One region of the Priestia sp. P5 genome, then DNA from elsewhere that is predicted to be linked to it. Evidence: riboswitches for the same ligand, from Rfam matches in the RefSeq annotation. Region 1 holds a riboswitch; the other holds the start of a gene.
What was found. Region 1 has a riboswitch for ZMP and ZTP ahead of MMB69_RS17880 (APC family permease). Riboswitches for the same ligand answer to the same signal wherever they lie in the genome.
Positions count from the first base shown of each region.

Region 2: another riboswitch for ZMP and ZTP. It lies ahead of MMB69_RS12645 (phosphoglycerate dehydrogenase); the one in region 1 lies ahead of MMB69_RS17880 (APC family permease).

Region 1 covers NZ_JAKWFJ010000002.1:194,040-199,395, forward strand. Annotated here, with positions in the region: gene MMB69_RS17865 (sodium:solute symporter family protein) at 1-1,056, opposite strand, end outside; gene MMB69_RS17870 (DUF3311 domain-containing protein) at 1,056-1,259, opposite strand; gene MMB69_RS17875 (cupin domain-containing protein) at 1,637-2,236, opposite strand; ZMP/ZTP riboswitch at 2,622-2,700, shown strand; gene MMB69_RS17880 (APC family permease) at 2,757-4,352, shown strand; gene MMB69_RS17885 (DUF5105 domain-containing protein) at 4,535-5,356, shown strand, end outside.
Region 2 covers NZ_JAKWFJ010000001.1:2,340,286-2,345,641, forward strand. Annotated here, with positions in the region: gene MMB69_RS12635 (DUF6143 family protein) at 494-715, opposite strand; gene MMB69_RS12640 (hypothetical protein) at 735-1,187, opposite strand; gene MMB69_RS12645 (phosphoglycerate dehydrogenase) at 1,321-2,520, opposite strand; ZMP/ZTP riboswitch at 2,689-2,767, opposite strand; gene htpG (molecular chaperone HtpG) at 2,978-4,855, shown strand; gene MMB69_RS12655 (tubby C-terminal domain-like protein) at 4,886-5,356, opposite strand, start outside.

The DNA of each region.
Region 1 (5,356 bases):
ATTTGCAAATAAGTTAGACGCTCCGATAGCCATGATAGAACATGGAATTAATGAAGCAAGAGCAATCGTTGCATAAGCTAACCCTTGGCCAATGCCGCCATATGAATATTGAATTAAGGTTAATAATGCTAATCTAGGATCCGTTGTATCTTGAGGCAATACTTGATAAGCAATAAATCCTAAGAAGATGACTAGAATTAAAACAATATTGTAAAGCGGTAAGAAAATAGCATTTTTACGAAGCGAATCTGCACTTTTAGCAGTGAAAACACCTGTAGCGGCGTGGGCCCACATGAATAAAGCTAAAGCAGATACGAGTGATGCTGTAATAAACCATGGAATGCCTTTAGGTCCTTGTGTTGGGACCGTTAATAGCTGAGGCGCATCCTTTGCAACATTGTCGATCATGTTGCCCCAGCTTCCAAAATGCATAATTGGCAGAGAAACAACCATAAATAACATAATCGCCCATACTAAAATATCTTTAATAATTGCCGTATATGTGGGACCTTTAATTCCGCTGAAAAAGGTATAAAGAGCCACAAGAAAGAATGAAAGAATAACGACAGCTTTTACGTTAATGTAGCCAGTTCCTGCAACGCGAAGAGTATCTTGAATACCGCTAAGCTGAAGATCAATATATGGAATGAGCATCAATACACCTACTATAGCAATTAAAGAGGAGAGAAATTTACTGCTAAAACGTTCTCTGGCATAATCAGCAAGCGTAGTAAGTTTATGCTTTTTAGCAACAGTCCAAAGCTTTGGAAGAAAAAAGTATGAAATTAAAAAGGCCAAAACAGAGTAAGGAATGGCAAAAAATGCGATGCTTCCTCCCTGATAAGCTGTACTTGTAAGACCTAGAAAAGTATAAGCAGTATATAAATCTGCTCCTACCAAAAGCCAGACGAGCAGGCTTCCAAAACGTCTTCCACCTACAGCCCACTCTTCAACTGAGCTTCTAGATGATTTGTCACGTCCCGCTATAAAGCCAATTGCGATAACAACAAGAACAATTGCTGATGTGATTAAAAGTGCCGTTAAATTTCCTTGCATTATTCAATGTCCCCCCAAGATTTTTGTAAACGATAAATGATAAATGTACACACAGGCGTTAAGAAGACCCATAAAAATAACCATAAATGCAAAAGAGGTAATCCAAAAATAATTGGATGAATGTTATTTACAAAAGGTAAAAAAGCGAATTGAGCAATAAATGGAATGATGAATAAAATAAAAATTATGAATTTTCTGTTCAATTTTACTCCTCCTACTAAAAATTTATCTAACAATGTTCACTATGATAGCAAGTCTGACATGGTAAAGCAATAAGTTTTTTGAAAATTTCGTTATAATCTATGGAAATTTTTTTAGAAAAACAAAAAAGAGCTTATGATGAGAGTATATTTGAAATAATTATGAAAGAAAAAAAGGGGAATAATCTAAGCGAAGTTGCTCTTGAAGCAAAAAGAGAACGGAAAAGAAGAAATTTAGTTTTGACCGGGAAGTTTTTGTTATTTCGCTGAGATAAAGTATATTGCTATTGCATCATAAGAAAAGAATTTATATGTTCAAATAGAGATTCATGGAAAGAATAAAACAGAGCAAATAAAAAAACTAGACAATAAGTGCTTGTCTAGTTCCACCACTCTGTCAATGGTCCTTTGTCGCCATAAACAGGATCTGTTGTAGGAATAGGTACTTGTGCAATTTCATCAAATACGTGAGGGCGATCAGTTTGTTTTCCTGTTCGTAAATTGTAATCCATGCCCTCTGGATAAGCTCCAACCACTTTAAAATCAGCAGTTGACTGCAGACGCATATGCCCTGTTCCTGCAGGAAGTACGAGCACATCGCCAGCATGCACCACGATATTTTCCCCCATATGTCCACCTAGTTTTAAACGTGCAGATCCGCTAATTACACCTAGTGCTTCATGGGAATTGCTGTGGTAATGGTGAAAATCATGTATGCCGCCTACCCAGCTGTTTTTCCAGTTGTGAGAATTAAAAATGCTCTCCACTTTCTCTTTCTTACTAATAAATACGTGTTCATACAACAAAACTGGAAGACGAGGGTGATTTGGAATGGTTCCGTCGTCATCAAAATAAAGAACTTTTACATTTGCATAATTCATAAGCATCCCTCTAACAATCTTTTTTCGTAATTTTCCCTGTTTTTTGCTTGCGTAAACAGAGAAGTTTGCTCGAAGTACTTCATTTGTTGCGAAGTGCATGATATGTAGGTTTTAACGTTTTCCTAAAAGAAGTCTCCCACTTCAAGCGTAGCTAAGAGGTGGGCAATTCACTTTAGTATCTTTTCTTCATATTGTATATAAGTAAAGGGTCCAGTGCAAGAATTCTATGGATATATAGATGTTAATTCTTATTCTGTAAATGAATATTATATATTAGTATAACTTTTAGAAGGTAATCTGCTCGTGAAGTAAAAGAATCAAACAACAAGAAAGGTTAGGATTTTAGTTCTTTTTGTAATTAAAAAGAGATTTTTATAAGGTTTATTCTGAATTTTACGAATAATTTATTATCTTTATAAAAGTAATGTAAACGTTTTTGTGTATTGAGTAATAGAAATGAATGTTATATACTGATAAAAAATATATTCCTATATGTGACTGGCGCAACATGGATGACCATGGGGGAGCATATAGCGTATAAGCCGCGCGCCTGGGCAAACACTTGAGAAAATTTCGCAAGTGTTTTTTTTATTTTCCTAGGGAAGAGGAGTAGATTTGGATGAGCAATATGCAAAGGAAGATGGGAACATTTGCTTTAACCATGACAGGCATAGGTTCGATTATCGGTTCAGGATGGCTGTTTGGAGCATGGAAAGCAGCTCAAATTGCAGGACCCGCGGCTATTTTTTCATGGGTGATTGGAATGGTAGTTATTTTGACCATTGCCCTATCGTACGCTGAACTGGGTGCGATGTTTCCACAAGCAGGGGGGATGGTTAAATATCCTCAGTATTCACACGGATCATTTATTGGATTTTTGGCTGCTTGGGCTAACTGGATTTCAATCGCTTCAACGATAACAGTGGAGGCTATTGCATCTGTACAATATATGAGTACTTGGCCATGGAAATGGGCTCGCTGGACTCATGAATTAGTAGACAATGGCATTTTAACGTCCAAGGGGTTGGCAGTTGCGTCTCTGTTATTATTCATTTACTTTTTTGTGAACTATTGGACGGTAAATCTCTTTGCTAAAGCAAACTCATTTATTACGATTGTTAAATTAATTATTCCTGGTTTAACGGCAGGGGCTTTATTTTTTGCTGGTTTTCATAGTGGAAACTTTTCAAGTGAGCATGGGGTAGCACCTTACGGATGGGCCAGTGTTTTAACGGCAGTGGCAACATCAGGTATTGTGTTTGCATTTAATGGGTTTCAAAGTCCTGTAAATATGGCAGGAGAAGCAAAATCACCTAATAAATCGATTCCAATAGCTGTAATTGGTTCAATTTTTATTGCAGGAATTGTATACATTATATTGCAAATTGTTTTTATCGGAGCAGTAAGTCCGTCATCAATTGCTGATGGATGGAATCATTTGAATTTTAATTCTCCTTTTGCTGATTTAGCGATTGCGCTTGGAATTAACTGGCTAACAATTGTGTTATACGCAGATGCATTTGTTTCTCCTTCCGGCACAGGTGCTACATATACGGCAACTACTTCTAGAATGTTATACGGGATGCAGCAAAATGGATATTTGCCAAAGATCTTTGGTACGCTTCATCCACTTTACAATGTCCCGCGCCCAGCTATGTGGCTAAATTTAGCAGCTTGCTTTTTGTTTCTCTTTTTATTTAGAGGATGGGGTGTCTTAGCAGAAGTGATCTCAGTAGCGACGCTTATCTCTTATATTATGGGCCCTGTAGCACTGATAACATTAAGAAAAACGGGTTCACATTTTTACCGTCCATTTTATTTAAAAGGGGCATCAATTATTGCGCCATGCGGCTTCGTTTTTGCTTCCTTGACGCTTTACTGGGCAAGGTGGCCACTTACAGGTGAAGTGATCTTTATTATGGCAATTGGCCTGCCTGTTTATTTTTATTACCAAGCGAAAAATAAATGGGTGGGCTTTAAAAAAGAATTTTTAACCGGGGCTTGGATGCTTATCTATTTAGCGTGCATGATTTTTATTTCCTACATAGGAAGCGAAAAATTCGGAGGCAAAAATATTTTGCCTTTCGGATGGGATATGCTAGTGATTGCTTGCGTATCATTAGCTTTTTATTACTGGGGAATTAAAAGTGGCAAATCTAATCGATATATGAAAGAAGCTGAACAAATCAATCAAGAAAATTTTAAATCTAAATAAAAAAACACGAGCTGATGCTCGTGTTTTTTTATTTAGGTCAGTAGAGAATTTAGACTTAGTTTTTATCAAAATATTGTAAAAAATATAGATTTTAAGGTTTAAGTATTTATACAGAGGGAACCTTTATTTGGGATAAAGTTCTAAAAAAACAAAATAAAGGGGATTAGGCAGCTGTGAAAAAAATGAATGTTTTGGCTTTAGCTTTTGTACTTATGCTAGTATTAGCGGCTTGCAACAGTTCTAAGGAAACGGGAGGATCCACTTCGGCTAAAAATAAGACGATTGAAGCATCCATTGACAGCGCTTCTTATATTTTAGTAGATAGCGATGAAGGAGCTGCAAGTGAAGAAAAAGGGCTGTTGAAAGTTGATTTGAAAGTGAAAAATGTATCCAAAAACAGTATATCTTTATCGGATTATGACGGTGTGTATTTATACGAAGGAGATGAGCAATTGTCTCCAAAAACGGGAGTGAACAGTCGTGAGCTCGGACTAGAAAGCAGTGCATCTGACAAGATTGGCGCTGGAAAGCAAAAAAATTTAACGTTTGTCTTTGAAGTCAAAAAAGATAAAAAGTACAAAATTGGGCTTCAGCCAACATCATCTGATTATGATGAAGAAATTGACGAAGTGACATTAACACTGGATACGAAGAAATACGCGAAAAGCTATAATAAGCTGCAAGACCCAGAAAAAGCTCTGCAAGTTTATACAGAAGTCCTTTACTTAAATAAAGAAAACGTAGACTATGATAAATATGTAACGGCAGACAAAACAGCTGTCATAGAAGAACAGAAAAAAGCGTTTAATGAGGAATTAAAAGGTGCTTTTTCTAACAGTTTAACCGACAAAGCAAAAAAAGATTTTTTTAACATGTATAAAGATGTTTTGAAAGAAAAAGCAAGCGTGAAAACAAATGTGATTGCGAATGCAAATAATAAAGCCGTAGTAGAAGTGGAGTACACGACTCTTAATTTATCAGACTTATATTCATACGTATCGCAG
Region 2 (5,356 bases), on a different contig from region 1:
ACATTGTTTCATGTGAAAAGCAATTCATCAATATTGATAGGCCGTAAAAGTATACCTTTACGACCCTTGTACAATTACTGGTTATACAGATATACTAAATCAATTCTTTAAATTTTGCAGGGTTTCTAATACTCATCTATAATGAAATGATCATCACAAACTTCGTTAAAATTGTTCTCTTCGTGGAGATCTACTTCTTTATCTTTAGATATCTCGGTTTCTTGTGTAAATAGTTTAAAAAGCTTGGGTGGCTTAGTTTTATGTATTATTATTTTAACCCTTGAGTCATCAACATTCTTAAATACTATTCAAATCGCTTGTGTAGTTGGAATTATCCTTTTGCTTGCTTTGTTTTTCTTTGGTAATATCCACAACGCAAGTTATAAAAAAGAACTTTGTATGCTGCTGCAAAGTTCTTTTCATAAACACTTACTGTTTGTTAAGAACTGTATTAAATATGAAATAGCTCATACAATCGCTAAGACCTATTCAGTTAACAGTCCTTCTTGCGTTTTTTCTCGAACCATCCATATGCAATTTCAGCTTTAATTTCTTTATTCTCTGGAAAAACTAGGAAAATAACGTATGAACCGTTGTTTGGAAAGATAAATTTGCCGTCTTCATCACTTACTAATGTCCTCGTCGGCTGCTGGTATATAAACGGATTGTTTTGTAATTTTATATTCCAATGCTTTTTTAATATTTCTACTATCACTTCTTAAAGTAGTAATCACCTATTCTTTTGTAGTCATAAAATGAAGAATCCTCACCTTTTTTTCGCAATATTCAACAATTTCATAACAGGCTGTGAGGGTATCATGTCTAGACAGTTCTATTTCATCAAATACAAACTTTGAAAGCTGCTTCTGCAGAACCTCCAGCTTTTTGCTGTCTTCTTCATCGATCCATAGCCCTTCCGTAATACACACATCTGCTAGTTTGTTAATAGATTGAGCCGTCCAGTTTAAGCCGGCTGAAGAAACAGTTTTTGTAAGTAAATCGTTTTTTATAGCTAGAATAACTTGACACACATGGGTATAGGCATCAACTTTCTTTTGGATAAATGCTTTGCGAAGCTCTTGCTTGTATTGCTCTTTCGACATCACTATAGCTACGACAGACGTAATGAATGTTCCTGCCAGTGCGATGAGCGAGCCTATCATAATTCCGATCAGTTCTCCTGACAAAACGTTCACCTCTTTAAAGGTATTTCTATATGCTATGGGAATGAAGGAAATGATATGAAGATAAACACTATGTAAAAACAGCCCTAACTTTTCTAAGTTAGGGCTGAAACACTAAAATATGAGGGTAACCAAATTAGATAATACGACTTGTAATAATTCCTTCAATTTGACCAATTTTTTCTTCTAGCTCAGGCACAATCTCGTCACTTACTTGATTGTCAATATCGATCATTGTATACGCATATTCACCGCGGCTTCTGTTCACCATATCTGCGATGTTTAAATTGTAGTTTGAGAATACTTGCGTAAGTTGTCCTACCATATTCGGTACGTTGTGATGGAAAGCAGCTACGCGTTTTTTCCCAGTGTAAGGAAGAGATGCATTCGGGAAGTTCACTGAATTTTTAACGTTTCCTGTTTCTAAGAAATTTTTCACTTGACGTGCTGCCATTACCGCACAGTTTTCTTCTGATTCTTGAGTTGATGCCCCTAAATGAGGAATTGGCACAACATTTTTCATGTTCAAGACATTTTGATTTGGGAAATCTGTAATATATCGACCAACTTTTCCACTTTCAAGAGCAGCTTTCATATCTTCTTCGTTTACAAGCTCACCGCGTGAGAAGTTCAAAATATGAACATCTGGTTTCATGATGCTAAACGTTTCTTTATTGAAAACACCTTTTGTATCGTCCGTTAATGGAACGTGAACCGTAATATAGTCAGATGCTGCAAATAGTTCTTCTAGAGACATTGCACGCTGTACGTTGCGAGACAAATTCCAAGCTGTATTAACAGAAATGAATGGATCAAAACCAATTACGTCCATATCTAAATCAAGCGCATCGTTTGCTACAAGAGCACCAATTGCACCTAAACCAATAACGCCTAATGTTTTACCTTTGATTTCTTTTCCAACAAACTGTTTTTTACCTGCTTCAACTAACTTAGGAATTTGATCACCTTGGCCGTCTAATCCTTTTGTCCATTCAACTCCAGCAAATAAGTTACGAGAAGAAGCCATAATTGTAGTTAAAACCATTTCTTTTACTGCATTTGCATTAGCTCCTGGCGTATTAAATACAACGATACCTTGCTCTGTGCAAGCGTCCACCGGTATATTATTAACCCCTGCTCCAGCTCGTGCAATAGCTTTTAAATTTTGGTCAAATGCCATGCTGTGCATGTTAAAGCTACGCACGACAATCGCATCTGGATTTTCGCTGTCGTTGTCAATTTGATAACCTTCTTGATTAAAAACATTTAGACCTTTTTGTGCAATGTTGTTTAATGTTTTGATTGTTTGTACTTTTTCTAATGTTAATGTGCTCATTTTGTACTCTCCTCTGATTATCATCGTAGTTTTACATGTTTTTACCCTTGGATAAAGGAACTTCATTTTTAATTTTTTTAAAAGTCTGGTTTTTTAGCCTACATGTTTGGTAACTTCTATATCCTCTCCCCCTAAACAGAAAGAGGTAAGAGATATGTATTAATCCCTTACCTCTGCCCAGGCGAACGGCTACGTCACTATATGCTTCCTCACGGTTATCCGCGTTTCGCCAGTCACATATAGTCTTTGAAATTAAGTATATTCTAGCAAACTCTTTCAGAACGTTCAACCTTTTTTTAAAAGTTTGCTTTTTTCAGTCTAATTTTTAATCTCTTTAGTGAATCTCCTAATATATTGACAAATACCCTAATACATGTTAAATAAGAAGAGTGATTAGCACTCTATCCACTCAAGTGCTAATTGTTTTATAAGCCCTATTTGGAAAGGAGAACTTCTTATGTCAAAAAAAGAATTCAAAGCCGAATCAAAGCGATTATTAGAGATGATGATTAATTCCATCTATTCTCAAAAAGAAGTATTTTTGAGAGAACTTCTGTCAAATTCAAGCGATGCAATCGATAAAATTTATTACAAAGCTTTAACAGACGACTCCTTGCGTTTTAACAAAGAGAGCTATTACATAAAAGTAACACCAGATAAAACTAACCGTACCTTAACCATTACGGATACTGGAATTGGCATGACGCAAGAAGAGCTTGAAAGCAGCTTGGGCACAATTGCGAGAAGCGGTTCTCTTGCGTTTAAAAACGAAAATGAAACAAAGGACGGGCACACGATTATCGGCCAATTCGGCGTTGGTTTTTACGCAGCGTTTATGGTGGCAGATGTCGTAACAGTGATTAGTAAAGCGTTAGGCAGCGATGAAGCATATAAATGGGAATCTACTGGTGCTGATGGCTATATAATCCAACCTTGCGAAAAAGAAGCGGTCGGAACTCAAATCATTTTAAAAATTAAAGAAAATACAGAAGATGAAACATATGATGAGTATCTAGAAGAGTATCGTTTAAAAGAGATCATTAAAAAGTATTCAGACTTTATCCGCTACCCGATTAAAATGGACATAACGGAAAAACGTCCTAAAGAAGGTTCTGATAACGAGCTAGAAGATTATACCGAAGAGCAAGTTATCAACAGTATGGTACCGATCTGGAAGAAAAATAAAAATGAATTGACTTCAGAAGACTATGAGCAGTTTTATTCAGAAAAGCGCTACGGATTTGATAAACCGCTCACTCACCTCCATATTAATGTGGATGGAACGATTCGCTACAATGCCATTTTATTTATTCCAGAAAATAGTCCGTTTGATTACTACTCAAAAGAATTTGAAAAAGGGCTTGAACTGTATTCAAACGGCGTCTTAATTATGAATAAATGTGCAGATCTTCTTCCAGATTACTTTAGCTTTGTAAAAGGTATGGTAGATTCTGAAGATTTATCTCTTAATATTTCACGTGAAATTTTGCAGCAAGACCGCCAGCTTCAGCTGATTGCCAAAAACATCGGCAAGAAAATCAAAAATGAATTAAAAAGCTTGCTTAAAAACGAACGTGAAAAGTACGAGAAGTTTTATGAATCATTTGGCCGCCAGCTGAAGTACGGCGTTTACAGTGACTTTGGCAGCAACAAAGACGTATTAAAAGACCTGCTTTTATTCTATTCTTCTACAGAGAAAAAGCTCGTAACACTAGATGAGTATGTATCGCGCATGCCTGAGGATCAAAAGTATATCTATTATGCATCAGGTGAATCGTATGACCGAATTGAAAAGCTTCCTCAAGCAGAATTGGTTGCAGATAAAGGGTACGAAATTCTATATTTTACAGAAGATATCGATGAATTTGCGATTAAAATGTTAATGACGTACGAAGAAAAAGAATTTAAATCTGTTTCAAGCAGTGACTTAGGGATTGAAGCAGAAGCAGAACAGCTCAATGAGTCTGAGGAAAAAGAAAATAAAGAGCTATTTGACTATATGAAAAAAGCTTTGGCGGGAAAAGTAGGAGATGTGCGCGCGTCTAAACGTTTAAAAACACATCCCGTTTGCTTATCAGCTGATGGTGAAGTAACGATTGAAATGGAGAAAATTTTAAGTGCTATGCCTGACAATCAGCATGTAAAAGCAGAAAAAGTGTTAGAAATTAACGTAAATCATGATGTATTCGCTTCTTTAAAAGGTGCATTTGAAAATGATAAAGGGAAATTAGACCTTTATACAAATTTATTATATAACCAAGCTCTTCTAATTGAAGGCTTATCTATTAGTGATCCCGTTGAATTCACAAATGATATTTGTAAAATCATGATATAAAAACCAGGCGCAGAATGATTCTGCGCCTGATTATATGTATGGCATAATAAAAGTAGTTATATAGTAAGAAGCGATAAAAATGGGTACGGGCAGTTCTTCTGTTACTCTTATTGAGTGTTTGCCTTCTTTAAAATGAAAAAGGTCTGATTTAAACTCTGCGACTTTTTCTCTTTTTCCATTAAAAATACACGCTTCCTCTATGGCTTCATGACTGCTTAACATGTAGACGTTATTTCCCCATCTAATTTCTTGTGCTCCTTCGTTTTTAATTATTCCTTTACCTAATAGATTCCCCACTGTTTTTCCATTTTCTTTTATCACCCACCGGTGTTTTTTTACGTGATCAATAAACACCGTTCTTCCTTCCCATTGAACTCGTAAATGTACCCTTAAGCCGCAGGAAAAGATAGGAAACCAAGAAATAGAATCTAACACTGGAAGTCCATCACGAGTTAAAAAATCAATACTTTTCGTCCACATATTTTTATGCATTCTTTTAAG